2 regions of the Halotalea alkalilenta genome follow, and region 1 is predicted to be linked to the other one. Evidence: riboswitches for the same ligand, from Rfam matches in the RefSeq annotation. Region 1 holds a riboswitch; the other holds the start of a gene.
What was found. Region 1 has a riboswitch for thiamine pyrophosphate ahead of A5892_RS10050 (ABC transporter ATP-binding protein). Riboswitches for the same ligand answer to the same signal wherever they lie in the genome.
Positions count from the first base shown of each region.

Region 1 (14,750 bases):
ATTCGATCGCGAATATGTCAACCTTGTGTGGTGTATTAGGTTTACATCTACATTTCGACTCGCCTGGTAACGCTCTCGCTATGTTGGCGGAGAGGGAAAAAGGCTAATCTCATCAACTTGGAAACCGACTTGTACCGAAGGACTTGCGACCTTGAGTGACTGGATGGGCAGTGATCCCACGGGCGTTGTCCTGCACCTCGCCACAGCGTGGCTCGCAGGCAGTCTGATTGGGCTGGAACGTAGCTTTCACGGTCGTCCGGCGGGGTTTCGCACCCATGCGCTGGTGTGTATCTCCTCTTCGCTTTTGACGCTGATCACCACCTATCAGGCCGAGTGGCTGCCGAGTGGGATGGTCGGCCACGTCCAGACCGACCCTACCCGCATGGCCCAGGGGATCATGACCGGGATCGGCTTCCTCGGTGCCGGGGTGATCCTCAAGGAGGGGCTGACCGTGCGCGGCCTGACCACCGCCGCGTCGATCTGGATCACCGCCTCGATAGGCATCCTCTTCGGCATCGGCTTCTGGTGGCCGGCGGTGCTGACCACGGTGGTGACGCTGGTGACGCTGGCACTGTTTCGCCAGGTCGAGTCGCGCATGCGCAGCCAGATGTTCGCCACCCATACCCTGCGCTTTCCGGCCAGCAGCACGCCGGACGAGAAGTTCGTCCGCACGCTGATCGAGTCATACGGCTGCCGGGTGCTCAGCATCAGCTACCATCTCAGCCATTCCACCGAGACCTTCGAGTACCAAATGATGCTGCGCTCGTATTCGCGCGACAATTTCACCCGGCTCAGCGAGCGGCTTCGCAGTCTCGAGCACTTGGTCGGTTTTCGCCTGACCCCGGTCGCCGGTTAAGGAGCGCACTTGAGCATTCGATTGATCCTCAACGGCAAGTCATCGGACCAGCCTAAGCTGCGCAAGATGGTGACCCGGCTACGCAAGCAGGGCATCGGTGTCGACGTTCGCGTCACCTGGGAAGGCAGCGACATCGAGGATTTCATCCATCAGGCCAGCGCCAATGGGGTCGAGCGGGTGATCGTCGGCGGCGGTGACGGCACCCTCCACGGCGCCGCCAACGCACTGATGAAACTGCCGGCCGGGCGTCGCCCTGCGCTCGGGGTGATTCCGCTCGGTACCGCCAACGACTTCGCCCGCGCGGCGGGTATTCCGCTGGAGCCCACCGAGGCGTTCTCCTTCGCGGTACGCGAGAACGCCTATCCGATCGACCTGGGCAAGATCGGCGACGCCTACTTCATCAATGTGGTGTCCGGTGGCTTCGGTGCCTCGGTTACCGCGAGCACCCCGGCGATCCTCAAGCGGATGCTCGGCGGCGGGGCGTATTCCCTGGTCGGCGCGGCACGCATCCTGAGCTTCTCGCCCTACGAAGGGCGGTTGAGGATGCCGGGCTACGAAGGCAAGGCCGCGATGGTGGTGATCGCGATCGGCAACGGTCGCCAGGCCGGCGGCTCGCAGGAGCTGGCACCGAAGGCCTTCATCGACGATGGGCTGCTCGACGTGCTGGTGATCGATGCCTTCCGGCTGCGCGACGTGCCCCGGCTGGTCCGCGAATTGGAGCAGCTTTCCGGGCGCGGCGACCTGGTGCGCTACTTCCAGGTGCCGTGGCTCGAGATCGAGTGCGAGCAGTCGCTGCCGGTGACCCTCGACGGCGAGATGCGCGAGATCAAGCAGGCCCGCTTCGAGGTGGTGCCTAAAGCGATCGAGGTGGTACTGCCGGAAGACAGCAAGCTGCTCGAACGCAATGGTACGCATGCCCTGGTCGGCAGCGACGAATGATTACTGGCGGAGGTAAGAATGGACGCTTTCATGCAAGCGGCGTTCGATGAGGCGCTCAAAGGCTACGAGGCTGGTGGTGTCCCGATCGGATCGGTGATCGTCCACCAGGGCAAGATCATCGGCCGCGGACACAACCAGCGGATGCAAAATGGCAGTCCCATCCTGCACGGTGAAATGGCCGCGCTCGAGGACGCCGGGCGGCAGTCAGCCTCGGTTTACCGAGACAGCGTAATCTACACCACGCTCTCGCCTTGCTCGATGTGCGCTGGAGCGATCGAGCTCTATGGCTTCCCCAAGGTGGTCGTCGGCGAGAATCGAAACTTCCTCGGGCAGGAGCAGCGCCTGCGCGATGCCGGGGTCGAGGTGAGCGTCTTGCAGGACCAGCAGTGCATCGAGCTGATGGCGAGGTTCATTCGCGAGCACCCTGAAGTGTGGAACGAAGATATCGGCGAGTGACGATCCTGGTGCCAGGCGAGATCGACTCGAGGAGCATGGATACAAAACGTATTGTGCCTTTACTTGCCCCGAGTTAGTGCCTCTGCTGCAATGTAAGGCGTTCTGTGATCACTATTTGGGCATAACGGTAGGACACGCAATGACAAGGAGGCGGAACGTGAGCAGGAAGACTCTCGCTTTTGCAGGCATCACGCTGGTGGCAGCGCTTGGCCTCACGGCCTGTGGCGGTGGCGATGACGATGCGCCGCCGGTCGATCAGGCGCCGTCTGGCAGCACGCCGGCGCCGACCGAGCAGACTACGCCGCCGGAAACCACGGCGCCTCCGGCTCCGGAGACCACCGCTCCGCCGAGCAGCGACAGCCCGACGCCCGGTGACGACGCGACCCAGGAGCCCATGCCCGAGTCGACGCCCGATGACGCCAGCAGTGTGCCAGAGGCGGACCCGCAGTCGGGTACCCTCGAAGGTGACGTCGATGGCGGTGCTTCCTCGGAAGACGACACCACCACTACGCCCTAGCGTTATGGGGTGAGCGGGGGCGGGGCGCTGCAAGGCAGCTCCGGCCCGCTCTTCGGTCCCCGGCGGGAGGGTGCGCCGTCGGGGGTTTATGACGGAGCGATACGAAAAAAGCCCGCTCTGATGAGCGGGCTTTCGATGTTCTTGCCGGCGCTAGGAGAGCCGGGCGATCAAGCGTCGCTTAGTTGACGACCTTGATGTTGGCTGCCTGAAGACCCTTCTTGCCTTGAGTGACGTCGAAGGAGACTTTCTGACCATCCTGAAGGGACTTGAAGCCTTCAGCCTGGATTTCGGAGAAGTGAGCGAACAGGTCGTCACCGCCGTCGTCCGGGGAGATGAAGCCGTAGCCTTTGGTGTCATTGAACCACTTGACAGTACCAGTTGCCATGTCGATTTCCTTACATACCTGAGTAATGAACGAGCCTGGGCTCGATATTGCGTGGGGCTTATCAGGGGGGAATGACGCTCGGAAATCGAAAGATCGACCGCTACCAACGACATCCAACCTGCAAACCTACGCTCGCAGGATGCGTCAGTGGCAGGCAAAGCGTCAAGTCGATTCTTTGCCACCGCCACCTAGCCCCGCCAGAGCAACATAGAGCGAAATTCGACGCAGGTCCATAGCAAGTAGATGACGAAATCTCCCTTTGGTCTGCGTGTTCGAACCAATCTTCCTCCCGCGCGCTGCCGGCCCGGCGGCGGTTGGCTGCGACATCATGCCGGCGCGTGGAGACACTCATGCAAAGTTCTGATAAAGAAAGAAGAGGAGGCGCCGCGAAAGCCGAATCGCGATACCCTCTTGCGCGTAGCGCATTCGCTACCCCTACTTCGCCGGAGTCGTCGATGAGCCAGAGACTACCCCATCGTTTCGACCTCGCAGTCTCTCCTTTCATCCTGCCCAGAGGTTGGCGCCGGGCGGAGGGGGAGGAGGATGCCGAGTTCGCCTGTCGGCTGGTGGAACGTACCATGTCACCCTATTGGGCGCGCCGGCAGATGCGCTTCAGCCCGAAGATGTTCATGCAGCAGTGGCAGGGGCTGGATGCGCTGATCCTCGAGCATCACGGCGTGGCATCCGGTGTGATCGCTTGGGACATCAAGGGCGAGTACGCCTACCTGCGCGAGCTGCACCTGAGCGAGGCGGTGCGCGGGCAGGGGCGTGGACGATTGATCCTCGAGGCGTGGATCGCGCGTCGGCGCAGCGAAGGGGTGCACGGCCTGCGGCTCAAGGTCTTCGCCGAGAATCCCGCCCGCGAGCTTTACGCTCGAGTCGGTTTCGACGTGTCCGGGGGCGACCCGGACATCGAGGGGCTCCTCGACATGCAGCGAACGATCTGATCGGAAGGGAAGGGGTAGCGGGCGCCTGGGCGTTCGCTACCCCGTGGTGTAAAGGGTGTCGCGTGCCCGTATCCAGCGGTGATACGGGGATGTCATCAAGCTTTGGGAGTCACGATGGGTTATTCCGCTTCTCCAACACTCAACGACACGCACAGCAAGCTGCTGGGCTACCTGCTCTGGCTGTTCGGCTTCACCGGGGCGCATCGCTTCTACTACGGCAAGCCCGTCACCGGCACGATATGGTTTTTCACCTTCGGCCTGTTCCTGATCGGCTGGTTGATCGACCTGTTCTTGATCCACCGGATGGACCGCGACGCCGATCTTCGTTTCCGCAGCGGCCGGATCAACTTCTCACTGGCCTGGGTGCTGCTCACTTTCACCGGCATCTTCGGCCTGCACCGCATGTACATGGGCAAATGGGTGACCGGGGTGATCTATCTGCTCACCGGCGGCCTGTTCCTGCTCGGCGTGCTCTATGACTTCTGGACCCTGAACGATCAGATATCGATGCGCAATGTGCGCAAGAGCTATGGCAGCTCGCTGCGCTGAGCCGCTATCGGTGCGACGGCGCAGGGTATAGACTCGGCGCTTGGATGGGGGTGCGCGTCTCGTTCGGCGCGCTGAGAGTGCTCGGCACAACCCCTCGAACCTGATCCGGCTGAATACCGGCGGAGGGAATCCAGCGCTGATCGAATCACCGCGCCCCTCGCTCGAGCCGCTCGCATCACGAGGTCGTCGCGCGCCCCCATGGCCCCTGCCGTTCCCCCCGCCGAAATCCTGCGTATTTCCGAAGCCTCGCTGCGCTTCGCCGACGGTCGACCGCTGTTCGAAACGCTCTCGCTGTCGCTACCCGGACGCGGCTGGACCTGCCTGATGGGGCGCAGTGGCTGCGGCAAGAGCAGCCTGCTGCGGATGGTTGCCGGCCTGCCGGTGGAGGTCGGTCCCCAAGGCCATGCGCACATTAAGCGGCGCAACGGCGAGGGTGGTGAGTTCTCGGCATCGATCGCGTGGATGCCGCAGCGCGACATGCTGATGCCCTGGCGCCGGGTGGTCGAAAACGTCGCCGTCGGCGCTGCACTGCGTGGCCAGCGATGGAGCGACGCACGCGAGCGGGCCGAAGCGCTGCTCGCACGCGTCGGGCTTGCCGGCCTGGGCGCGCGCTGGCCGGATAGCCTCTCGGGCGGCCAGCGCCAGCGGGTGGCGTTGGCGCGTACGCTGTTCGAGGCCGACGGCGTGGTGCTGATGGATGAGCCTTTCTCGGCGCTCGACGCGCTGACCCGCCTCGAACTGCAGGATCTCGCGGCCGAGGTGCTGGCCGAGCAGAGCGTGCTGTTGGTCACCCATGATCCGCTCGAGGCGCTGCGTCTCGCCGACACCCTGTACGTATTCGGCACCGATGCCCAGCTCCATGCCATGGCGCTGCCCCCGGGTGATCCGCCCCGCGCGCCGGGCGACGTCGCGGTGGCCGGGATCCAGGCCGCGCTGTTCGAGCGACTGCGCGGCACCGGCGGGGAGCGCTCTAATGCGTGAGCCTGAACGCGGGACGCTGATCTGGGCGCCTGTCACGATTTTGATCTTGCTGCTCGCCTGGCAGCTGCTGGTCATGCTGCTGCGTCCGCCTACCTATCTGCTGCCCGATCCCCTGAGCGTGTTCGAGACCCTGGTCACGCGGATCTCACTGATCGCCCCCCATGCCTGGGTCACGCTGGTCGAGATGCTGCTCGGCCTCGCGGTGGGCGTATCCGGTGGCGTGCTCACCGCTCTCGCCCTGGCCTCCAGTGCGCTGCTGCGACGTCCGCTGCTGCCGCTCTTGATCGCCTCCCAGGCGGTCCCGCTGTTCGCCCTGGCGCCGTTGATGATGCTGTGGTTCGGCTACGGTATGACGCCGAAAGTGCTGATGGCGGCGCTGATCATCTACTTCCCGGTGGCCTCGACCTTTTACGACGGCCTGCGCCAGACCGAGCGCGGTTGGCTCGACCTGGCACTGATCATGCGGGCGAGCCCCCTGCGCACCATGCTGCTGGTGCGCCTGCCGGCGGCACTGCCGTCGTTCTGCTCCGGCCTGCGCCTGGCGGCGATCTGCGCACCGATCGGCGCGGTGATCGGGGAGTGGGCAGGCGCCAGCGCGGGGCTCGGTTACCTGATGATCCAGGCCAACGCGCAGATGCAGACCGCGCTGATGTTCGCGGCGCTGCTGGTGCTGATCGTCTTCGCCTTGCTGCTCTACGCGGCGACCGAGCTGGTTTCCAGGTGGCTGCTTCCCTGGCGCTCGGTCAGCCATCGCTGAACCACGTTCGCCGCCGCGCGCTTTGCTGCGTTCAACCACGAGGACGTTTCGATGAAATCCGCTACCACCTACGCACGCTTTGCCCGCTGGTCGCTGACCCGGGCCTGCGCGCTGCTCATCGTCACCGCCGCCGCGCCGGGATGGGCGGCCGACGCGCCACCCACGCCGCTGCACCTGATGCTCGACTGGTACGTCAATCCGGATCATGCGCCGCTGGTCATCGCCGAGCAGCGTGGCTTGTTCGCCCGGCACGGGCTCGAGGTGACCATCGATGCGCCGGGCGATCCCTCCACGCCTGGGCGTCTCGCCGCCGCGGGCCAGGTGGACGTAGCGATCGGCTACCAGCCGCAGCTGCATCTCGAGGTCGACCAAGGTCTGCCGCTCAAGCGCATCGGTACGCTGGTCGCCACTCCGCTGAATACCGTGATGGTACGTGCCGACAGCGGTATCGAGGATCTCGCCGGGCTTCGCGGCCGGCGCATCGGCTATTCGGTGGCGGGGGTGGAACAGGCGCTGCTGCGGACGATGCTCGAGCATGCGGGGATCGGGATCGACGACGTCGAGAGGGTCAACGTCAACTTCTCGCTCGCCCCGGCGCTGCTGAGCGGCCAGGTCGATGCGGTGATCGGTGCCTACCGCAACGTCGAAGCCGCCCAGCTCGAGTCCCAAGGCGTCGAGCCGCGCAGCTTCTTCGTCGAGGAGCACGGGGTGCCGGTCTACGATGAGCTGATCTTCGTCGCCAGTCCCGCCACCATCGCCGCCAAGGGCGATGCACTGCGCGCCTTCATCAGCGCGGTCGAGGAGGCAACGCTTTGGATCGACAACCACCCCGAGGAGGCCTGGGAGTCGTTCAGGCGCTATGACGCAAGCCTCGACAGCGAGGTCAACCAGCGTGCCTTCGAGCTGACGCTGGGGCGCTTTTCGCCCAGCCCCGCCGCGCTCGACAGCGGCCGCTACCTCGGCATGCAGCGGTTTCTGCTCGAGCAAGGATTGATCGAACGCGAGCAGCCGCTCGATGCGCTCGCGGTCGATCTCAATGCCCCGGCCCCTTGATCCACCGCCTCAGCCCGAGCGCATCGAGGCGTCGTAGTAGGCGTTGCGCTCGACGTCGCTGAGCATCTCGACGCCTTCGCTCGAGCCCTTCGCCAGGCTTTCGAAGATCGCACGATAGGCGAGCACCGCGAGCACGTACTCGCGGGTCTCGCGGAACGGGATGCTTTCGACGAACAGGTCGAACGGCTGGTTGCCGTTGGCGAGCCAGCGATCGACCCGCCCGGGGCCTGCGTTGTAGGCCGCGGCGGCGGCGATGCGGTTGTTCGAGTACCGGTCGAGCATGTCGCGAATGTAGGCCGAGCCGAACGCGACGTTGACCTCGGGATCCTCGAGGCTCTCCACCCCGGCGTACGGGATGTTGCGACGCGAACTCAAGTGGCGCGCGGTGTCCGGCATCAGCTGCATCAATCCGCGGGCGCCGACCGGGGACTGGGCCCGCTGGTTGAAGGCGCTCTCGCGACGGGCGATACCCATCAAAAAGTAGGGATCGACGCCGCGAGAGGCGCCCCACTTGACGAATTCGGGCTCGAACGCATGGGGGAAGCGCCAGGCCAGGGCATCCCAGGCGCGGGCGCTGATCGAGGCCTGCACCGCGAGCTCGTACCAGCCCTGCTGGATCGCATAGGCGGCCATCGCCTCGCTGTGGGCATGGTCCGAGCGCTCGAGCAGCGCGACCCACTCGCTGCGGGCGAGGCCGGGTTCGTCGATCCGATAGAGTGCGCCGACGCGCTGCACCGCCAGGGTCTGCGCGACCTGCGCGATGCGCTCGGGCGGCACCGGGCGCGAGGCGTCGTTGAGCGCATAGGTGCGCCCGAGCCTGTCGGCGGCGGCGAAGGCGAAGAAATTGCGCCCCTGGGCTGCGGCCTCGAAGGCGCTGCGCGCGGTGGTCGGGTCACCGAGCTCGGCGCTGGCGCGGCCCAGCCAGTACTGCCAGCGTGCCTCCGTTCGCACGCTGTCCGGCATCCTCGGCACCCAGTCGAACACCGCCTGCCAGTCGCGCGCGGCCAGTGCGTTACGTACCCGCAGTTCGTAGAGATCGTCGGCTTCGAGCCGGGGCAGGGCGCGATCGACCCATGGTTGGCTACCGGGCACGCTGCGTGCCATCGCGTAGAAGGCCAGGTCGTGCTCGATCGATCGGCGCTGCTCGGCGCCCAGGGTGGCCTGCTCGCCCAGGCGCTGCCAGGCGGCCAGCGCCGCGGCGGTATTGTCGCGGGTCAGCCGATGGAAGGTCGCGGCAAGCAGGCTCGGGCCTGCGCTGCCATCGGGGCCGAGCCGGGCAGGCAGGGTCGCCACCTGGGAGGGATCGGCGTTGACCCGGTCGAAGGCGCTGAGCGCATCGCGCCAGGCCGGGTCGTCGATCAGGCGGCGCAGATAGTTGACCAGGCCGGTGCTGCCGTTCTCCCATGCCAGCATCAGCCGCGTCCAGTCGTCCTCAGTGGTCAGCGCGCCGCTCGCTCGCAGTCGCTCGAACAGCGGATCACAAGCGTTGGGCTGGGAGCTTCCGACCCGCCACAGTGCCCGTCCTCCCGCCGCCGCGGCGCTCGGCTCGCGCTCCAGCAGCGCGGTGTAATAGTAGCACTGGCGCTCGGTGCCGATCGGTTCGCCGTCGCTGACCGCGAGCAGGGCGGCGAAGTCGCCCCTGCGCCCGTAGGCGGTCTGGGCCTGGCCGCGCAGCCAGCCGGCCAGCGGGGAGTCGTCGTGGCGGGCAATGAAATCGTTGATTACCTGCGGCGCCACGTCGGGCAGGGCGTGACGCAGGCGATGGTACTCGATGTAGCCGTCCAGCAGATGATCGACACGCTCGGTGCGCTGATCGATGCGGCTCCAGCTTCCTTGACGGGCATCGGCCAGCGCCTGGCGCATCGCCATATCGTCGGCCTGGGCGGGGAGTGGCGCAAAGAGGCCGGCGCAGAGTGCGGTGGCGATACCGAGGCCGAGCAGGTGGCGCAGGGGCGAGGGCGGGGCGGGGGGCGTTCTGGACACATCAACTCCTGTCGTCGGACCAGGTGCGGCGGTGCACGGGCTTGCGTTTACGTCGCGCGGCCCCCATCTCCATGGGTGCCTGGGGCGTTTGTTCGGCGGCGAAGGTATCTTGACCGGCTTGGCCTGCGCATAGGAGTGCACGCGATGAAACGACGAAAGTTCAACCTGTTCGGTCTGCTGGTCGGGCGCGGCAACGTGCTGCTCAGGATCGGCAAGGCGCTGCGTACGATCGTCCCGATGATGCATGACTATCTGCGCGGTGACTACCGTCCGCTACCCAAGCGGGCGATGGCGCTGCTGGTCGTGGCGCTGGTCTATTTGTTCTTCCCTTTCGATCTGGTGCCCGACTTCATTCCGTTCTGGGGGCAGCTCGACGATCTGATCATCAGCGGCTGGCTGCTGGCCAAGCTCGACGAGGATCTCGACGGCTATCGCGCCTGGCGACGGGCGCGGGATGCCCGTCGGGACTCTTGAAAATCGCCGCGCTCGCCCCATCTTTGCGCATATTCCACCGTTGACCTAGGGACGTTTTGCAGATGTCGGCAGACCAGAAAGAGACGCTAGGATTCCAGACGGAAGTGAAGCAGCTTCTGCATCTGATGATCCATTCGCTTTACTCGAATCGCGAGATTTTCCTTCGCGAACTGATCTCCAATGCGGCGGATGCCTGCGACAAGCTTCGTTATCGTGCCCTCGATGACGATTCGCTGTTCGAGGGCGATAGCGAACTGCGCGTGGAGATCGAGTTCGACGCCGAGGCGCGCACCGTCACCGTGCGCGACAACGGCATCGGGATGAGCCGCGATGACGTGATCGCCAATCTAGGCACCATCGCGCGCTCCGGCACCGCGGAATTCCTCAAGCAGCTCTCCGGCGAGCAGCAGAAGGATGCCAAGCTGATCGGCCAGTTCGGCGTTGGCTTCTATTCCTCCTTCATCGTCGCCGACGAGGTGACGGTGCGTACTCGCCTGGCGGGCAGCGAGCGCTCCGCGGGTACCCAGTGGGTCTCTCGCGGCGAGGGTGAGTTCACCATCGAGCCGATCGAGCTCGAGCGCCATGGCACCGAGATCAGGCTCGCGCTCAAGAGCGACGCGGCGGAGTTCGCCGACGAGTACCGCCTGCGCGCGCTGGTGCGCAAGTATTCCGACCATATCGATCTGCCGGTGCAGATGCAGAAGGTCGAGGAGCAGGAAGGCGAAGACGGCGAGAAAAGCAGCGTGGTCAGCTGGGAGACGGTCAACGAGGCCCAGGCGCTGTGGACCCGGCCGAAGGGCGAACTCTCCGATGACGACTACAAGGCGTTCTACAAGCACATCGCCCACGACTTCACCGACCCGCTGAGCTGGAGCCACAACAAGGTCGAGGGCAAGCTCGAGTACACGAGCCTGCTCTACGTGCCCGCGCGGGCGCCGTTTGATCTCTACCAGCGCGAGGGCGTGCGCGGGCTCAAGCTCTATGTCCAGCGCGTCTTCATCATGGATGATGCGGAGCAGTTCCTGCCGCTGTACCTGCGCTTCGTCAAAGGGGTGATCGACACCCGCGACCTGTCGCTCAACGTCTCGCGCGAAATCCTCCAGCAGGATCCGCAGGTGGAGAAGCTGAAGAGCGCGCTGACCAAGCGCGTGCTCGACATGCTCAAGAAGCTGGCCAAGGAGCCCGAGCGCTACCAGGAGTTCTGGAACCAGTTCGGTTCGGTGCTCAAGGAAGGGCCCGCGGAGGACTACGCCAACCGCGAGAAGATCGCCGAGCTTTTGCGTTTCTCCACCACCCATACCGACAGCGCGGTGCAGGATCAGTCGCTCGCCGACTACGTCGGGCGAATGAAGGAAGGCCAGCAGAAGATCTACTACCTGGTCGCCGACAGCTTCAACGCCGCGCGTCATAGCCCGCATCTCGAGATCTTCCGCAAGAAAGGTATCGAAGTGCTGCTGCTGAGCGACCGCGTGGACGAGTGGCTGATGAGCCATCTGTCTGAGTTCGACGGCAAGGCGCTCGTCGATGTCGCCAAGGGCGATCTCGATCTCGGCGATGTCGAGGACGAAGAAGAGAAGAAGGCCCAGGAAGAGAGCGCCAAGGCCAAGCAGGCGCTGGTCGATCGGCTCAAGGAGCAGCTCGGCGAGCGCGTCGCCCAGGTGCGGGTCACCCATCGCCTGACCGACTCTCCGGCCTGCGTGGTGCTCGACGAGCACGACATGGGCTTCCAGATGCGCCGCCTGATGGAGGCCGCGGGGCAGCCGGTGCCTGAGAGCAAGCCGATCCTCGAGATCAACCCCGATCATCCGCTGATCGCGCGGCTCGAAGGGCTCGAGGGAGAGGCGTTCGACCGTCTTGGGGAAGTGCTGCTCGACCAGGCGATCATCGCCGAAGGCGGGCAGTTGGACGATCCCGCGGCCTACGTCAAGCGGCTCAACGCGCTGCTGGTAGGCTGAGCCCCGCCGACAGGTCTCGCCGCGCCCGCGGCGGGACCTGTCGGGCCGTCTTGCCGACGGCTGGTTCGATCTTCTGGCCGGGCGGATGCCCGCCTGCTCGAGTGCGCCCGTTCATCTTGCTAACCGACTGTGAGCGAAGGTTTTTTCAGGTTTTCATAGAGCGCTGTTTTGTGTACAGATCGGCGATGCTGGGCGCAGTTGGATGCATTTTCGCGTTGATGCTGTTAGTCTCTGCGCGACATGAACTAGAGTACATCCTCGATGACACGAACGTTTGATCCCAGGACGCTCGTGCTGACGCTCATTCTTTCGGCATTTCCTTTGCAGTTCTCGCTCGCCGCCGATAGTGAAACGAGTGGAGAAGCACTCCTCGATGACAGCGTCGTCACCAGCATGCCGGACCTGCGAGAGCAACGTGCCGGGCCGGACCGCAAGATCGCTTTCTTCAATCTGCTGATTCCGATCATCGAACGGCAGAACGCAATGGTTCGAGCCGATCGTGAATTCCTGCTCGCCGCCCGCGAGCGCAATACCTGGACGCGCCCGGCCCGCGAGCGGCTCAAGCGTATCTGCGATGACTACCGGATGAACTGCGCCGATCCCCAGCGCACCGATTGGGATCAGCTGCTGAGCCGGGTCGATACCCTGCCGATGCAGCTGGTGCTGGTACAGGCGATCGAGGAATCCGGCTGGGGCACCTCCCGCTTCGCGCGTGAAAGCAACAACCTCTTCGGCATGCGCTGCTTCGGCACCGAGTGCGGCGTCGAACAGCGCGGCACCGGCGACCGCTACCAGCAGTTCGCCTCGGTCGAGGATGGCGTCCACGCCTATTTCCTCAACCTCAACGGGCACAAGGCGTACGACAACCTGCGCAAGCAGCGTGCCGCGCTGCGCGGCCAGGGTCGCGAGGTCACCGCCGAGGCGTTGATCGCATCGCTCGGCCGCTACTCGGTGCGCGGAACCGCCTACATGGACCAGCTCCGACTGCTGCTCAACATCAACACCGACATGATCGAATCCTTGCGTGGGCAGGTCGACGAGCCTGCGGCGTGAAGCCATAGCGTGAAGCGCATGTGCATCGACGCCGGCGACCGATGGTCGCCGGCGTTTTTCGTTTGACTCCGCAATGGCGCTCAGCGATGGGGCGAGTGATCTTGCGCGACGGCGGTATCTTTCGGCGTCGCAGGCCAGGTGATGCGTGCTTCGAGCCCGCCTTCGTCGCGATTGCGCAGGTGCAGCTGCGCTCGCTGCTGCTTGATCAGCGTCGCCACGATCGATAGCCCCAACCCGCTGCCCGAGGCGCGCGGCGCCGACCCGCGGCGAAACCGCTCGGTCACCTTGTCGAGCAGCTCAGGCTCGATGCCGCTGCCATCGTCGACCACGCAGAGCGAGGGCACGCCCTCGATGCGCTCGAGGCGGATTTCGACGCTGCCGCCGTTGGGGGTGTAGCGCAGCGCATTGTCGAGCAGATTGCGCAGCAGTACGCCGACTTCGGTGGGGTCCGCGTAGATGTCGAGCCTGGTCAGGCCGCTCATCGCCAGACGCTGGCCTCGCGCCTCGGCGAGGGGCCATAGCTCGCTGGCGAGCTGTGCGGCGATGGGATAAAGATCCACCCGGGCGGGCGCGTTCGGCCGATGACGGTCGAGCCGCGCCAGCGTCAAAAGCTGGTCGACCACGCGCTGCAGCCGCTCGATCCCGAGGCGCGCCTTGTCGAACGAGTCCTCGCTCTGTACGCCGTCGCTGGCGCGGGCGTTGTCGAGATGGATCTTCAGCGCCGCCAGCGGCGTGCGCAGCTCATGGGCGGCGTCGGCGGTGAACCGGCGCTCGCGCTCGAGCGCCTCGCGCAGTCGCTCGATGAAGGCGTTGAGCGCGTTGTGCAATCCGGCGAGTTCGCGCGGTACCTCGCCTTCGATCGGCGAAAGATCCTGGTCATGGCGACGCGACAGCTGGCGGGAAAGATTGCCCAGCGGCGACATCCCATGACGGATGACGAAATAGATCAGGATCGCGGCGAGCATCACGCTGATCGCATCGGGCAGGGTATTGCCGAAGGCGATCTTGCGCGACAGCAGGGTCTGGAAGCGTTCGCGCAGCCCGATCGAGACCCATATCCGGCTCGCCTCGTCGTAGCGGGTATAGACGCGCCAGCTGTGGTCCTGGTACTCGACCCAGGCATAGCCCGGCCGCTGGGGGGCGGGGAAGGGGGGATCGGCGCTCCAACTGCCGCTGAGCAAGCGTGGAGTGCCGTCGTCGTTCCAGAATCCCAGGGCGAGCACCGGCTCGTCGGGGGAGGGCTGATTGGGATCGGCCGCGTCGTCGTCGGTGAGGCGGCCATGGGACATCGTCAGCGAATAGAAGCGCGCGATGTTCTCCTGGTCGGTGAGCTGCTCGGCGATTCGCTGGTACTCTTGTGCGCTCGTCTCGGCAGTGGTCATGCCGGTGACGATACGCCCGAGCATCGACAGCTGGGCGTCGAAGATTTCATCCATCTCGTCGTCGATGATGACGTAGGAGACCACCAGCGAGGCGGCGGAGCTGGCGAACAGGATCACCAGGATCGCTCGGGTCAGGTAGCGGCGGATCGAACCGATGCCGCGCCGCCTTTCGCTGCGCGGCTTGCCACTCACCGGGCGTTGTCCTCCAGCCGGTAGCCGATCCCGCGCAGGGTGACGATCAGTTCAGGGGCGAGCTTCTTGCGCAAGTGGTGGATGTGTACCTCGAGCGCGTTGGACTCCACTTCGTCGTCCCAGCCGTAGAGCAGCTGCTCCAGGTGAGGGCGGGTGAGCACCTGGCCCGCATTGTTGGCAAGTTCCAGCAGCAGGGCGTATTCACGCCGGCCGAGCTTGACCGGCTTGTCCTTCCAGGTCACTTCGTGGCGCGATTCATCGATGGTCAGGT
Region 1 covers NZ_CP015243.1:2,254,698-2,269,447, forward strand. Annotated here, with positions in the region: gene A5892_RS10015 (MgtC/SapB family protein) at 152-856, shown strand; gene yegS (lipid kinase YegS) at 866-1,795, shown strand; gene A5892_RS10025 (nucleoside deaminase) at 1,814-2,251, shown strand; gene A5892_RS10030 (hypothetical protein) at 2,409-2,768, shown strand; gene A5892_RS10035 (cold-shock protein) at 2,947-3,153, opposite strand; gene A5892_RS10040 (GNAT family N-acetyltransferase) at 3,609-4,100, shown strand; gene A5892_RS10045 (TM2 domain-containing protein) at 4,215-4,649, shown strand; TPP riboswitch at 4,686-4,794, shown strand; gene A5892_RS10050 (ABC transporter ATP-binding protein) at 4,848-5,630, shown strand; gene A5892_RS10055 (ABC transporter permease) at 5,623-6,387, shown strand; gene A5892_RS10060 (ABC transporter substrate-binding protein) at 6,439-7,440, shown strand; gene A5892_RS10065 (transglycosylase SLT domain-containing protein) at 7,450-9,423, opposite strand; gene A5892_RS10070 (YkvA family protein) at 9,568-9,897, shown strand; gene htpG (molecular chaperone HtpG) at 9,960-11,852, shown strand; gene A5892_RS10080 (protein bax) at 12,114-12,905, shown strand; gene A5892_RS10085 (ATP-binding protein) at 12,986-14,479, opposite strand; gene A5892_RS10090 (response regulator) at 14,476-14,750, opposite strand, start outside.

Region 2 (14,750 bases), 1.6 Mb from region 1:
GAAGATCGAAACCCGCGGCGAGTCGAGCGAGATCAACGCCTATGTCGAAGCCCGCGCTCGTGAGGTGATCGATGGCGCCGCCATCATTCACGGCGTCGAGGCCAGCGTCAGCGTCGCCGGCGGCGCCGATACCTGCAAGGCGAGCCCGGCGCTGGTCGAGCGAATCCGCACCCTGCTCGAAGGAGCGCCCGGCATCGACCGTCTGGTCACCACCGACCCCTCGCCGAGCGGCTCGGAGGATGCCACCTGCCTGATGGCGCGGGTCCAGGCGCGCGGCGGCCAGGCGACCTACATGATCTTCGGCACCGAGCTCGCCGCCGGGCACCATCACCAGCGTTTCGACTTCGACGAGCAAGTGCTGCCGCTGGCGGTACGCACGCTGTTGCTGCTCAGCCAGCAGCTCACCGCGCATCCCTTCGCTACCGCCCCAACCGACAGGAACCCGGCATGAACCAGCCATTCGACATCGATCCTACCGCCCGCCATCTAGAAAACCTGGTCGAAGCCAAGCGCGAGCGCTTCATCGACGCCGCCGACCGGGTCTGGGAAAGCGCCGAGACGCGCTTCGAGGAGCATCGCTCGCAGCAGACCCTGTGCGAGCTGCTCGAAGCCGAGGGGTTCCAACTCGAGCGAGGCGTCGGCGGCATCGACACCGCCTTCATCGCGAGCTTCGGCCAGGGAGAGCCGGTCATCGCCCTGCTCGGCGAATACGATGCGCTCGCCGGACTCAGCCAGGCCGGCGCGGAGAGTGCGCCAAGGGCGCTCACACCGAACGGCAACGGCCACGGCTGCGGCCATAACCTGCTCGGCGTCGCCGCGCTCGCCGGCGCCGTCGCCGCCCGGGACTGGCTGCTCGAGCAGGGCCTGATCGGCGCGGGGCGCTCGGGCACCCTGCGCTTTTACGGCTGCCCCGGCGAGGAAGGCGGTTCGGGCAAGACCTTCATGGTCCGCGAGGGGCTGTTCGACGATGTCGATCTCGCCCTCACCTGGCACCCCAATACCATGACCTGCGTGTTCTCGCAGCCGACCCTGGCCAACATCCAGGCCTACTTCCGCTTCAAGGGCCGCTCGGCCCATGCCGCCGCCTCGCCCCACCTGGGCCGCAGCGCATTGGATGCCGTCGAGCTGATGAACGTCGGCGCCAACTACCTGCGCGAACACATCTTGCCCGAGGCACGGCTGCACTACTCGCTGACCCAGACCGGAGGCGCCTCGCCCAACGTGGTCCAGGCCGATGCCGAAGTGCTCTATCTGGTTCGCGCCCCGGAGATGGAAGAAACCCAGGAGATCTTCGAGCGGCTCGAGCAGATCGCCCAGGGGGCCGCGCTGATGACCGGTACCCAGGTCGAGATGCGTTTCGACAAGGCATGCTCGAACTACCTGCCCAACCGCACCCTCGAAGACCGGCTGTACGCTCAGCTCCAACGCTTCGGCGCACCGGACTTCGACGATCGGGATCGTGAATTCGCCGCGCGCATCCATGCCACCCTGGGGGCGGATCAGCGCGCGGCCAACCTCGCCGAGATCCGCCGCCTCGCCGGCCCGGAGGGGCGTGCCTACCTCAAGCGCCTCGAGGGCCGACCGCTGGCCGAGGAGGTGCTGCCCTATGCCGTCGGCACCGGGCTGATGTTCGGCTCGACCGATGTCGGCGACGTCAGCTGGAAGGTGCCCACCGCGCAGTGCTTCGTCACCTGCCTGGCCCTCGGCACCCCGCTGCACACCTGGCAGGTGGTCTCCCAGGGACGCTCCTCGCTCGGCCACAAGGGCATGCTCCAGGCCGCCAAGGTGCTCGCCGCCACCGCGGTGGAGGCATTCACCGATGAAGCGCTGCGCCGACGCGCCCGCGCCGAACTCGACGAGGCACTCGAAGAGCGCCCCTATCGCTGTCCGATTCCGGCCGGGATCAGCCCTTCGCCGCTGAGCTGAGCGATACCGGGCTCGTCATCCGCCGGGATGGCGGCCGGGAACGGCGCGCTACAGACAGGGAAAGAGCGTAGCTGACTTCGAAGCCGGCCTGGGTTCAGTCGCGAAAATTGTTGTACTGCAGCGCCAGGTCCGGTCCCTGCTCGCCTTTGAGCAGTGCGATCACGGTCTGCAGATCGTCACGCTTCTTACCGGTGACGCGCACCTTGTCGCCCTGGATCTGGGCCTGCACCTTGAGCTTGGCATCCTTGATCAGCTTGACGATCGCCTTGGCGTCGGCCTGCTCGAGCCCTTGCTTGAGCTTGACCTCCTGGCGTGCCTTGACCCCGGAAAGCTGGGGCTCCTGCTCATCCATGCAGCGCGCATCGATACCGCGCTTGATCAGCTTGGCGCGCAGCACATCGAGCATCTGCTTGAGCTGGAAGTCGGCGTCCGCCTCGAGGCGCACGGTATCGCCTTCGATCTCGAAGCTGGCATCGACACCCTTGAAGTCGAAACGAGTCTCGACTTCGCGATTGGCCTGATCGACCGCATTGGTCGCCTCGTGCTTGTCGAACTCCGAGACGATGTCGAATGACGGCATGGAAACTCCCTCGTTGATGGTCTGGCTCGCCCCTTCCACTGCCTCGCTGCGAAAGGAGCCGGTACGGCTCGGATTCTAACTCATCGCGCCGGTTCCTCGCTGCCGCGCGCCCGGCTCGCTCCGGCTTTCGCAAAAGCCTAGAATGAGCCCACTTTCCGTACCTGGAGCCGCCATGACCACCACCGAACCGATCGCCACCACCCTTGATGACGACAATCCAGCGATGGCGCGCATCATCTACATCCTCTACCTGGTCAGCCTCGCCACCGGGATCACCGCGCTGGTCGGTCTGGTGATGGCCTACGTCTATGGCGGGCGCGCTTCGCCATGGATCACCGCCCACTATCGATTCCAGATTCGCACCTTCTGGATCGGCCTCGGCTACTTCATCATCGCGACGCTGCTTTCGCTAATCGGCGTAGGCCTGCTGCTGTTCCCCTTGGTCTACCTGTGGATCATCATCCGCTGCGCGCGCGGCTGGCGTGACCTGGAAAACCGCAGCGCGCCCGGCCAGCCGGACATCTGGCTCTACTGAGTGGCACGATGACATCTGCATTCGCGACGAAGCCGCCCCGCCGGGACCACGCACGCTTGGTCTACGTGCTCTACCTGCTCCAGCCGGTGACCGGGTTCACCGCGCTGGTGGGCATCGTCATCGCCCACCTCGCCCGCGCCTCGCACCCGCTCGAACGCGCCCATCGGCGCCGTCAGCTCGAGCTGTTCTGGGTCGGTTTCCCGCTTGGCCTGCTCTCCCTGGCACTGCTCGTCTGCGGTGCCTGGCGCACGCTCATCGTGCTGTTCGACGTGCGCATCGAGAGCAGCGACCTGCTGTTCTCGCTCTCGATGGTGGCGCTCGGCGCCACCTCTTCTGTCGCCCTGCTCTGCTGGTGGCTGGTCCAGTGCCTGCGCGGCTGGCGAGCGCTCGAGTCAGGTCTCCCCCCCGGCGGCTCGACCCTGGCCGCTCACTTCAAGTAACCCAACGGCAGTGCGGTAGTGTATTTGAGCTGCTCCATCGCGAAGCTCGAGCTCACGTCGGTCAGCCCCTCGATCTGGATCAGGCGCTTGTACACCGCGTCATAGGCGGCGATATCAGGCACCACGACGCGCAGCCAGTAGTCTATGTCTCCCGACATTCGATAGGCCTCGACCACCTCGTCGATCGCCTCGATCGCCCGCTGGAACTCGACCAGCCATTGGGCGCTGTGACTCCTGGTCCGGATCGACACCATTACGCTGACGGCTGCGTTGATCTTCTCACCATCGAGCAGCACCACCCGCCGGCGCACCACTCCCTCCGCCTCCAGCTTCTGTATCCGCCGCCAGCACGCGGTGGTGCCGAGCCCCACCCTTTCGGCAATCGCGCTGACGGGCAGGGTGGCATCCTGTTGAAGTGAATCAAGAATCCTTATATCCAATCGATCCACGAAAAAAATCTCCACATAACGATCAATGAAGAAAAATATTTCACATACGAAGCAGTTCCTCGACCAGATTGTCAAAAAAATTCTCAACCGATGGCGATAAGCTGGAACGCATTCCCAGCCGCCTAGATGGATGCGTTCGATGAACTCCCCGCGCCGCCACCCCAACACCACCCTGCTCCACTGCGGGCGCGATTCGCAGCGCTTCGATGGATTGGTCAACGTGCCCGTCTGCCGTGGCTCGACCCTGCTCGCCGAAAGCTTCGATGTCTGGGAGCGCGCCCGCCAGGGCGGCAACCCCTACGCCCACTATGGCCGCTTCGGCACTGCCACCACCCATGCGTTCGAGCGCGCGATCAATGAACTGGAAGGCGGCCATGGGTCACGGGTGTTTCCCTCCGGGCTCTCGGCCTGCACCCACGCCCTGCTCGCCTTCCTTTCCAGTGGCGACCATGCGCTTTTCAGCGACAGCGTCTATGGCCCGACACGGGTGTTCGCCGAGCGGGTACTCAAACGCCTTGGCGTCGCCGTCGACTATTTCGATCCATGCGACCCCGAAGACCTGGCCCGGCAGCTGCGCGACAGCACTCGCCTGGTATTCGTCGAGGCCCCCGGCTCGCTGACGTTTGAGATGATCGATCTGCCCCGCGTCTGCGCCATCGCTCACAGCGCCTCGGCCATCGTGGTGATGGACAACACCTGGGCGACACCGCTGGGCTGCAGACCCTTCGAACTCGGCGTCGATGTGTCGCTGCATGCGGCGACCAAGTACATCGTCGGCCACTCGGATGCGCTGCTCGGCGTCGCCACCGCCACGACTGATGCCTGGGAGCGACTGCGCGACGGCGCCCAGGACTTCGGCGAGACCGCAGGCCCCGACGATCTCTACCTCGCGCTGCGCGGCCTGCGGACCCTGGGCGTGCGGCTCGAACGCCACGCCGCCAACGCCCGCTGCTTGGTCGACCAGTTGGCTGACCATCCGATGATCGCCTCGGTCCATTACCCCGCATCGCCGCGAGACCCAGGCTATGCGCTTTGGCAGCGCGACTTCGACGGTGCCAGCGGGCTATTCGGTGTGCGGCTGAAGACCACCGAGCGCGACGCCATCGAGCGCTTCTTCGATCGCCTCGAGCTGTTCGGCATCGGGCTCTCTTGGGGAGGGTTCGAAAGCCTCGCGCTACCGGTGGGCACGCCATTGCGCAGCCGCGCTCAGGCCAATGGGGAAGGTTATCTGGTTCGCTTCCATGCCGGTCTCGAGCAGGCCTGCGATTTACTGGCCGACCTCGATCAGGCGCTCGCCGCGCTCGACCCAAGGGTCAGCGTGGCAGTACCGTCAGCGGTGAATGCCAGCGCCGGCTGACCATGAACGAATCAGGATCCGCGGCGGTCCAGATGGGCCTGGCGGGCGGCGACTTCGTACAGGCTCGACCAATCCTTGTCGCCATCGCCGTTGGCCAGCCCGTCGAGCATCCGCGCGTTGACCGCCGCGGCCAGCGGTAGCGGCACCCGGGCCTGGTCGGCAGCGCTCAGCGCCAGACCGATGTCCTTGTGGCCGAGACGCAGCGAAAAGCCCGCTGGTTCGAACGCGCGCGCCTTGATCAGGGCGCCGTAGCCTTGGTAGGCGGGCGCGGCGAACAGCGTCTGGGTGACCACCTCGATGAACTCCGCGGCTTCGATGCCGTGGGCCTCGGCCAGGCTGGTCGCTTCGGCGAGTGATTCGATCGCGACGCCGAGCATGAAGTTGGCCCCGATCTTGACCACGTTGGCCTGCTCAGGGACATCGCCGATCGGCCAGATCCTGACGCTCGCCGCCTTGAGCAGCGGCCAGACCGCCTCGACCTGGACGGGCGGCCCCGCCACCAGCAGGTTCAGCTCCCCGCGCTCGGCCACCTCCGGGCGACCCAGCACGGGCGCGGCGACGTAGCCTTGGCCGAGCTTGGCATGCAGCTTGGCCAGGGTCGCTGCGAACGGCACCGAGACCGTCGCCATATTGACGTGGATGGCATCGCGGCGCATCGCCTCCAATGCGCCGCCTTCGAGCATCACCTCGCGCAGCGCGCGATCGTCGGCGAGCATACTGACCACCACATCAGCGCGCTTGACCGCCTCGGCCGGGCTCTTGGCGAGCTTGCCGCCGGCATCGACGAGGGCCTCGAGCGACGCCGGGGAGCGATTCCAGAGCGTAAGCTCGAAGCCCGCCTCGAGCAGTACCTTGGCAATCGCCCTCCCCATCCTGCCCAGTCCCAAGAATGCGATTTTCATTGTTCACTCCTTTTCAGCTTTGCTAAGGGGGTATCGACGCTCGGCCCCATCGAACAGCGAAACCAACCATTCGAGCCCGGCGGCGACCCTTGGGTCGCGCTCGAGCCTCGGCGCATGCAGCAGCCACAGCGGCAGCGGCGCAGCCATCGCACCGCTGCACTCGACCAATTTGCCCTCGACGAGCGCCGGTTCGGCGCAGTCGCGCGGCAGCTGAACGACGCCGGTGCCAGCGATCGCCGCTTCAAGTGCGATATCGAAGCCCTCGACCCGCACTCCCGGAGAGGATGCCAAGCGCCGTATCTCACCGGCGATGATGAACGAAAGCGGCAACGGTGCCGCATCCCGGCTGTCGATCACAGCCACCGTCGGCAGCTCGGCGAGCCCTTCGATCCCACCGCCTGGCCCGGCGGCGATCACCCCGGGCGCGGCGCAGGTGACCATCTCAAGCTCGCCGAGCGCACGCTGCTCGAGCGTGCTGTCGCGAGCCACTCCGGCCCACAGTGCGCAGTCGATATCCGGCTCGAGCAGATCTTCCCAGCGCTCGCGGATCAGCAGTCTCAGTTCGATACCGGGCTGGGCGGCGATGAATCCGGGCAGCGCGGGCGCAAGCCGATGACGGGCCAGATGGCCCGGCGCCGCTATGCTCAGGCTGCCGCGAGCAAGACCCGGCTCGAACTCCGCTTCGATCTGACCGTGAAGCGCAAGCAGCTCTCGGCAGCGCAGGTGGTAGCGACGCCCCTCCTCGGTGGGCTCGACCCATCGGGTAGTGCGCTCGAGCAGCTTGAGGCCGAGGCGTTCCTCCAGATGGCGCACGGTGCGCGTCACCGTCGAGCGCGGAATTCCAAGCTCGCGCGCAGCGGCGGAGAAACTGCGCCGCTCCACCACGCGCCCGAACACCTCCATCGACTTCAGACGGTCCATCCGTGCGCCTCGCTGCGGCCATGTTGGGAAACGGGCATCCCGCCCGTCCGGGTCGGCTTGGCGAGGATTCACGCCCAGTCGCCGCCTCGCCAGCTGAGCGTAGTGCGCCCCCGCTCTTCTGACCATATTGACGCTTGACCGCCCAGCCGGCCAGCGACGACACTGTCGAGACTTCGCCGCATCGAGGCGAAGCGTAACGCTTGACGGGGTGCCGGTGGATGCCGGCTGAGATCGCGCCAGGGCCACAGGCCCCAGCGCGGGTCCCGCCGAACCTGATCCGGGTGAAGCCTGAACGTGTGATCACGTCATGGCCTGTACCGGCGTAGGGATCAAGCGGCGCCCCCGCCCCATCGCTCTTCGCGCCCCCACTCCCTTCGCTCCCGGATCCTCGACCGCCACGGGAGTGATCGTGCCAAACCCTTTCGACCGCCTCATCGAGGCCTGCCATCACGACTGGCGCGCCTACATCGAGCATGAGTTCGTCCGCCGACTCGGCGATGGCAGCCTGCCCGAAGCCAGCTTTCGCCACTATCTCGAACAGGACTATCTGTTCCTCGGCCACTTCGCCCGCGCTTGGGCGCTGGCGCTGTACAAAAGCCGCGATTTCGACGAGCTGCGCGGCGCCTTCGATCGACTGAAGACGATCGTCGACCTGGAACTCGGCCTGCACCTCGACTACTGCGCTCAATGGGGCATCGACGTCGCCACCCTCGATGCGCTCCCCGAAACCCGCGCCACCCTCGCCTATACCCGCTACGTGCTCGACGCCGGCGCTCGGGGCGATCTCCTCGAACTGCGCGTGGCGCTAGCGCCCTGCCTGGTCGGCTATGCGCGGATCGGCAAGTGGCTGGCGTCACGCGCCGAGACCCGCCTGGAGGGCAACCCGTACGCGGCCTGGATCGAGATGTACACCGACGACGCCTACCTCAGCGCGGCGAGCGAGGAGGAAGCCTGGCTCGACCAGGCGCTGGCCGAACAACCAGCCAAGCGAATCGCCGAGCTCGAGGTCGTGTTCCGGGACGCGACCCGGCTCGAGATCGACTTCTGGCAAATGGGACTCGAGCGCCACGCTTGAGTCCACGACCACGCAGACCCCAGGGAGATGACCAATGAGCACCGAAAGCGCCCACCCCAAGGGTAAGTCACGTACCCAGCACTTCCTCGCCGAAAAGGCCGAGGTCGACCAGGCGGCGATCGCCCCCCTGCCCGCCTCGCGCAAGGTCTACATCGAGGGTTCGCGTCCCGACATCCGAGTACCGATGCGCGAGATCAGCCAATCGCCCACCACCACCAGCGCAGGGCTGGAGGAGAATCCACCGCTGCTGGTCTACGATACCTCCGGCCCCTACACCGATCCCGAGGCATCGATCGACATCCGCCGCGGACTGCCTGAACTGCGCCGGCGCTGGATCGACCAGCGCGATGATTGCGAATGGCTCGACGACCTGAGCTCGGAGTACGGCCGGCGCCGCGCCAACGACCCGCAGTTGGCACCGCTGCGCTTCGAGCTCAAGCGCACTCCGCGGCGTGCCAAGCCCGGGCGCAACGTCACCCAGCTGCACTACGCCCGCCAGGGCATCATCACGCCGGAGATGGAGTTCATCGCGCTGCGCGAGAATCAGCGCCGCCTGGCGATCCGCAGCAAGGTCTCCGAGGAGGAGCTGGCCCATCAGCACCCCGGTGAATCCTTCGGCGCAAGCATCCTCGAGGACATCACCCCTGAGTTCGTCCGTGCCGAAGTCGCCCGCGGTCGGGCGATCATCCCGGCCAACGTCAATCACCCAGAACTCGAGCCGATGATCATCGGCCGCAACTTCCTGGTGAAGATCAACGGCAATCTCGGCAACTCGGCGCTCTCCTCCTCGATCGAGGAGGAGGTCGACAAGATGACCTGGGGAATCCGCTGGGGCGCCGACACGATCATGGATCTTTCCACCGGCAAGAATATCCATGAGACACGCGAGTGGATCATTCGCAACTCGCCGGTGCCGATCGGCACGGTGCCGATCTACCAGGCGCTGGAAAAGGTCGCAGGGGTAGCGGAGAACCTCACTTGGGAGCTGTTCCGCGACACGCTGATCGAGCAGGCCGAACAGGGTGTCGACTACTTCACGCTCCATGCCGGCGTGCTGCTGCGCTATGTGCCGCTCACCGCGAAGCGCACCACTGGCATCGTATCGCGCGGCGGCTCGATCATGGCGAAGTGGTGCCTCGCCCATCATCGCGAAAACTTCCTCTATACCCACTTCGACGAGATCTGCGAGATCATGAAGGCCTACGATGTCTCGTTCTCGCTCGGTGACGGCCTGCGCCCGGGGTCGATCCGCGATGCCAACGACGAGGCCCAGTTCGCTGAACTCGAGACCCTTGGCGAGCTGACCCGGATCGCCTGGAAGCACGACGTACAGGTGATGATCGAAGGCCCCGGCCACGTGCCGATGCAGTTGATCAAGGAGAACATGGACAAGCAGCTCGAGTGCTGCGACGAGGCCCCCTTCTATACCCTGGGGCCGCTGGTCACCGACATCGCTCCCGGCTACGACCACATCACTTCAGGCATCGGCGCGGCGCAGATCGGCTGGTACGGCTGCGCGATGCTCTGCTACGTGACACCGAAGGAGCACCTCGGCCTGCCCGACAAGGACGACGTCAAGACCGGGATCATCACCTACAAGATCGCCGCTCACGCCGCCGATCTTGCCAAGGGGCATCCCGGCGCGCAGCGCCGCGACAACGCCCTGTCCAAGGCCCGCTTCGAGTTCCGCTGGGAGGATCAGTTCAACCTGGGGCTCGATCCCGACACCGCACGCGCCTTCCATGACGAGACCCTGCCCAAGGACTCGGCCAAGGTGGCGCACTTCTGCTCGATGTGCGGGCCGAAGTTCTGTTCGATGAAGATCACCCAGGAGGTCCGCGATCGATTCGGCGACGGATCCGGTATCGAGGCGCTACCCGAGGAAGCGGTGGAGGGCATGCGTGGCCAGGCAGAGCGCTTTCGCGAAGAAGGAGGCGAGCTCTACCGCGAGGTGTGATTCCACCCGTGCCGTCGCAGTGCGCTCCCGGGGGCGAAGGGGGCGCCTGCAGTGACTATCGAAAGGGACTATCGAAAGGGGATATCAAAAGAAACTATCACAGAGACTATCGACAAGGCAGAGCGGCGGGAGGCTGAGTGATCAGCGCTGCTGCTCGGCGTCGAGCCGCCGATTGCGCCGCCAGCCCTGGAACAGGCTGAACGCCATGCAGCCGGCGAAGACCAGCAGCAGACGGACGAAAGAGAAGGAGTAGCTGAGCCACCAGGCGACCAGTCCTTCGAGCATGAAACACCACAGCGCCATGAACACCGCGGCGGCGATGAACTCTTTGATGCCATAGCGGCGTACCGGCAGCTCGGGTTTTTCACTCATCGGGCTCAGAGCCTCTCTCGACCAGGCGGGGCGCCCATTCTAGGTGCTGAGCACGAAGGCGTCGAGCGGGGCGGAAAGCGCCGCACGACTAGCGTCGATCATGGGGCGGATCATCCCTGCTGCCGCGAACGAAAGCGAAGATCGCCCAGATCGTTCCCAGCCAGGCGAGCGCAGCTACCGACAGACAAACCATCGTCATGATTGCGTTCTCGCATAGCGCTCGGCGGCCATTCGCCGGGCGCTATGCGGCCCGCGCCTAGGCGCCTGCGTTGAGTGGACCAGCCGACAGGGCTCGGAATCCCGGCGTCGTGCGAGCAAGGGCTCAGTGGGGGAGCTGGTGGATCATCCACCTTGCGCCCTCAGCCGTCGTCGGCATCTCCACGGCTACGCATCGAGCAATGGGTGAAGATACAGACGAACACGACCATGAGAGTCCAGCCGACCAGTAAGACTGTCGTACAGGCCATCACGCCATACTCCCCAGCACTCGAACGGATGCAGCCGGAAATGAGCAACGCTGTGTCGCGTCAACGAGCGTCGGTTCAGGAGCAGGGAATCGCGCATGGCCACCGACCCAGCTCCTATCGGCCGACCAGCCGAGTGACTTTAGGGCTGTTTTCACCGATCGTTCTCCCCGTCGACGATCCGCGAGGGGTGGCCGCTGGCTCGCGTGCCGGGCACCCGTGAACGGATGGGACAGGATGCGCTAGCCCCCATCGGCAACCTCCTCTTTCTTGTACGGTTGTATTCAGGCCGATGGCCTGGTTCAAAAGCGCGCGAACCCTTTGACTCGAAAGCGCCTCGAGCCATGCACTAACCAGCGGATGCGAACAGCGCGCTGACCTTGTCGATATCGCCCTGCTCGAGCACGCCCGCCTGCCAGCGCAGCGACAGCCAGGCGAGCAGCTGGTCGTAGCGCGCGCGCTGGAAGTCGCGCATCGACTCGAAACGCTGGCGTTCGGCGTCCAGCGCATCGAGGTTGGTACGCTCGCCGCCAAGGATGCTGCGCCGGGTGGCCTCGAGCCGCTGGCTCGCGGCGCTCACCGCTTGGGCATAGGCATCGCTTCTTCGTTGGCTGCTGAGCAGGGTGCGGTACTGCCGCTCGAGATCGTTGAGCAATTCGCGCGTCGTACCATCGAGCCGATGGATGGCTTCCTCCAGCTCCGCCTGGGCCTGGTCACTGGCAGCGGAGACCCGACCGCCGGCATAGATCGGCAGGTTGACCTCGACCCCGAGGCTGTCGGTGTCGTAGCGCTGGCCGACCTGGTTCTCGGCGCTCGAATCGTTGAGCTGGCGCCGCGCATAGACTCGCATGCTCGGCAAGTGGCCGGCGCGCGCGGCCTTGACCTGCTGCCTGGACGCCTCGAGCAGGCGGCGGCCGGCGGCGAGCTCTGGGTTGCGCTTGAGCGCGAGCTGCTGCCACTGATCGAGCGGGCGCTCGGCATCGAGCGCAAGCGATGCGGATTGATTCAACCTGGCAAGCGGTGCGTCGAGCAGCACCGCACCGGTCAGCACGCGCAGTGCGTTGCGGGCATCGAGCAGTGCGTCGTGGGCCTGGATCTCCTCGGCCTCGACCACTCGCAGCCGGGCCTCGATCTCGAGTTGGTCGGTGCGGGTGCCCTCCCCACCGGCGACGAAGGCCGCCGCCCGGAGCGTATCCTCCTCCAGCGAGCGGCGCTGGGTCTCGGCGAGCGCCAATTGGTCCTCGGCGTAGAGCACCGCGGTATAGGCTTCGAGCACCCTCACCGCCAGGGCCTGCCGCGCCCGTTCCAGGGTCAGCCCGGCGGCTTGCGCCCTGGCCTGGCCTTCACGGTACTGGGCATAGGCCGCCGCATCGAACAGCGGCTGGGTCAGAGTGAAAGCGGAGGAATAGCTCGAGTAGTCGAGATCGCTGGTGATCTCTCCCGCCGCGGTGTCCTGGCGAACCTCCGACCAGTTCCTTGCCCGCGAGTAGCGATAGCTCAGGTTGGGCAAGAGCCCGGCGCGTCCAAGCGCGCGCTCCTCGACATCGGCACGGCTTCGCTCGCGGGCGGCAAGCCAGGTGGGGTCCATCACCAGCGCCATCCGGTAGGCCATGGCGAAATCGACACTCTCAGGCTCCACCGCCATGGCGTTGGGCACCCGCTGGAGCAGGGCGAAGGCGATCAGCGCGAGCAGCAGCGGCAGTGGGCCGAACCATCCCGAACGACAGCCGTTCATGCATCGCCCCAAGCGGTGCGGGCGCGATCGAGCAGCGGCTTGAACAGGTAGTTGAGCAACGAGCGCTCGCCGGTGCGGACGAACACTTCGACCGGCATACCCGCGCGCAGCATCCGCCCATCTAGCCGCGCCAGCTGTTCGGGTCCTACCTCGACCCGGACGCGATAGAACGGCATGCCACTGCGCTCATCCTCGAGGCGATCAGCAGAGACCAGCGTCACCTCGCCCTCGAGACGCGGAGTGCTGCTGCGATCGAAGGCGGTGAAGGCAAGCTCCACCGGCAGGCCCGCCACCACCTTGTCGATGCTCTCGACCGCGAGCTGGCCTTCGACGGTGAGCGGCCGCTCCAGCGGTACGATCTCCATCAGCCGGGCGCCGGGCTGCACCACGCCGCCAACGGTATGCAGCGAAAGCCCCACCACGGTGCCGTCGACCGGCGCGCGGACCACCTGGTGCGCCAGCTCGAATTCGGCCGCAGCGCGGCGCTGGACCAGCTGGTCGAGCTGGCCACGGACATCGGCAAGATCACCACGCACTTCCTGCTGGAAGACGTCACGACGACTGCGCGCGCGCAGCTCGAGCTCATTGATCTGTTCACGGGTCTGGCCCAGGGCACCAAGGTCGCTTGCGATCTCACCATCGAGCTGACTGCGCTGGCGATCGAGCTCGAGCAGCCGGTTGCGCGGCACGTAGCCCTCATCGGCCAGACCGCTGAGATTGCGCCACTGCTGCTCGAGCACCGCGCGCTGGGAGCGCCGGGCGGTCAGCGACGACTCGATCCCGGCCAGCGCCGCGCGCTGGCCGGCGAGCGAGGCCTGGATCCCGGCCAGTTCGCCCTCGAGCGCGGCACGGCGGCTGTCGAACAAAGCGCGCTGGAGCTCGAAGGCGCTGTCACCCTCGATGGAGAGACCCAGTGGCGCGACCACGCCATCCAGCCCATCACGCTCGGCGATGAGCCGCGCCTCACGCGCTCTCAGCACCTCGAGCTGGCCATCGATGTCGCCGAGTGCGCTGACCGCCCGGGTGGGGTCGAAGTGCACCAGCGGCTGGCCCGCGCTCACCCGGTCGCCTTCACCGACCGAAAGCGTCTCGACCACGCCGCCGCCGAGGCTTTCGACCGCCTGCCGCTCGCCGGCCACCATCACGGTGCCAGGCATGTTGATGCCGTTATCGAGCGGTGCCAGCGCCGCCCAGGCGAGGAAGCCGCCGAATCCCGCCAGCAGCAGCCACCAGCCCAGCCGCGCAGGATGCCGCTGCTCCAGCCGTGCCGGCTCGCCCGCCAGCGCCTGCCAATCCGGTAGCGCTTTTGCCTCGCTGCCGCGTTCGATATCGCTCGGGTGCTCGACTTTCATTCCTGGGCTCCCGGCGTACGTCCACCGAGGGTGACACTCGCCATCTGATAGCTCCCTGCCGCCGACCCCATCGGCGTGACCTTCGGCTGGCTCCCCGCGCCGTTGCCGCGCAGCCGCGCCAGCACCTCCTGGGTCGCTCCGCTCAGCTGCAGCTGGCCAGCCTTGAGCACCAGAAGCCGCGTGGTCGCGGCCAGCACCTTGGGCCGGTGGGTGATCACCACCACGCTGACGCCCTGCTCGCGCAGCCGCGCGAGCGCTTCGAGCAAAGCGGTTTCTCCAGCCTCATCGAGGCTGGCATTGGGCTCGTCGAGCACCACCAGCCGCGGCGGCCCGTAGAGCGCTCGCGCCAGTGCGATACGCTGGCGCTGGCCGCCGGAGAGGCCGAGGCCACCGACACCGAGCGGGGTGTCGTAGCCTTGGGGCAAGGAGAGGACCAGCTCGTGGGCACCCGCCAGCCGAGCCGCCGCCACCACCCGCGCAGCGTCCGCATCGGGCTCATCGCTCGGTTCGGCGAAGCGCGAGATATTCTCCGCCACCGTGCCAGCGAACAGCTCGACATCCTGCGGCAGGTAGCCGATGTACCCGCCCAGTCGCTCACGCTCCCACTGCTGGATATCGCCGCCGTCGAGGCGCACCTTGCCGATCCGGGCCCGCCAGACCCCGACCATCAGCCGGGCGAGGGTCG
Region 2 covers NZ_CP015243.1:3,814,537-3,829,286, forward strand. Annotated here, with positions in the region: gene A5892_RS17085 (amidohydrolase) at 1-451, shown strand, start outside; gene A5892_RS17090 (M20 family metallopeptidase) at 448-1,926, shown strand; gene A5892_RS17095 (YajQ family cyclic di-GMP-binding protein) at 2,021-2,506, opposite strand; gene A5892_RS17100 (DUF4870 family protein) at 2,679-3,041, shown strand; gene A5892_RS17105 (hypothetical protein) at 3,050-3,481, shown strand; gene A5892_RS17110 (Lrp/AsnC family transcriptional regulator) at 3,469-3,930, opposite strand; gene metC (cystathionine beta-lyase) at 4,070-5,287, shown strand; gene A5892_RS17120 (NAD(P)-dependent oxidoreductase) at 5,299-6,189, opposite strand; gene A5892_RS17125 (LysR family transcriptional regulator) at 6,193-7,110, opposite strand; TPP riboswitch at 7,305-7,456, shown strand; gene tenA (thiaminase II) at 7,520-8,185, shown strand; gene thiC (phosphomethylpyrimidine synthase ThiC) at 8,220-10,142, shown strand; gene A5892_RS17140 (hypothetical protein) at 10,284-10,514, opposite strand; gene A5892_RS17145 (TolC family outer membrane protein) at 11,328-12,713, opposite strand; gene A5892_RS17150 (HlyD family type I secretion periplasmic adaptor subunit) at 12,710-14,065, opposite strand; gene A5892_RS17155 (type I secretion system permease/ATPase) at 14,062-14,750, opposite strand, start outside.
Region 2: another riboswitch for thiamine pyrophosphate. It lies ahead of tenA (thiaminase II); the one in region 1 lies ahead of A5892_RS10050 (ABC transporter ATP-binding protein).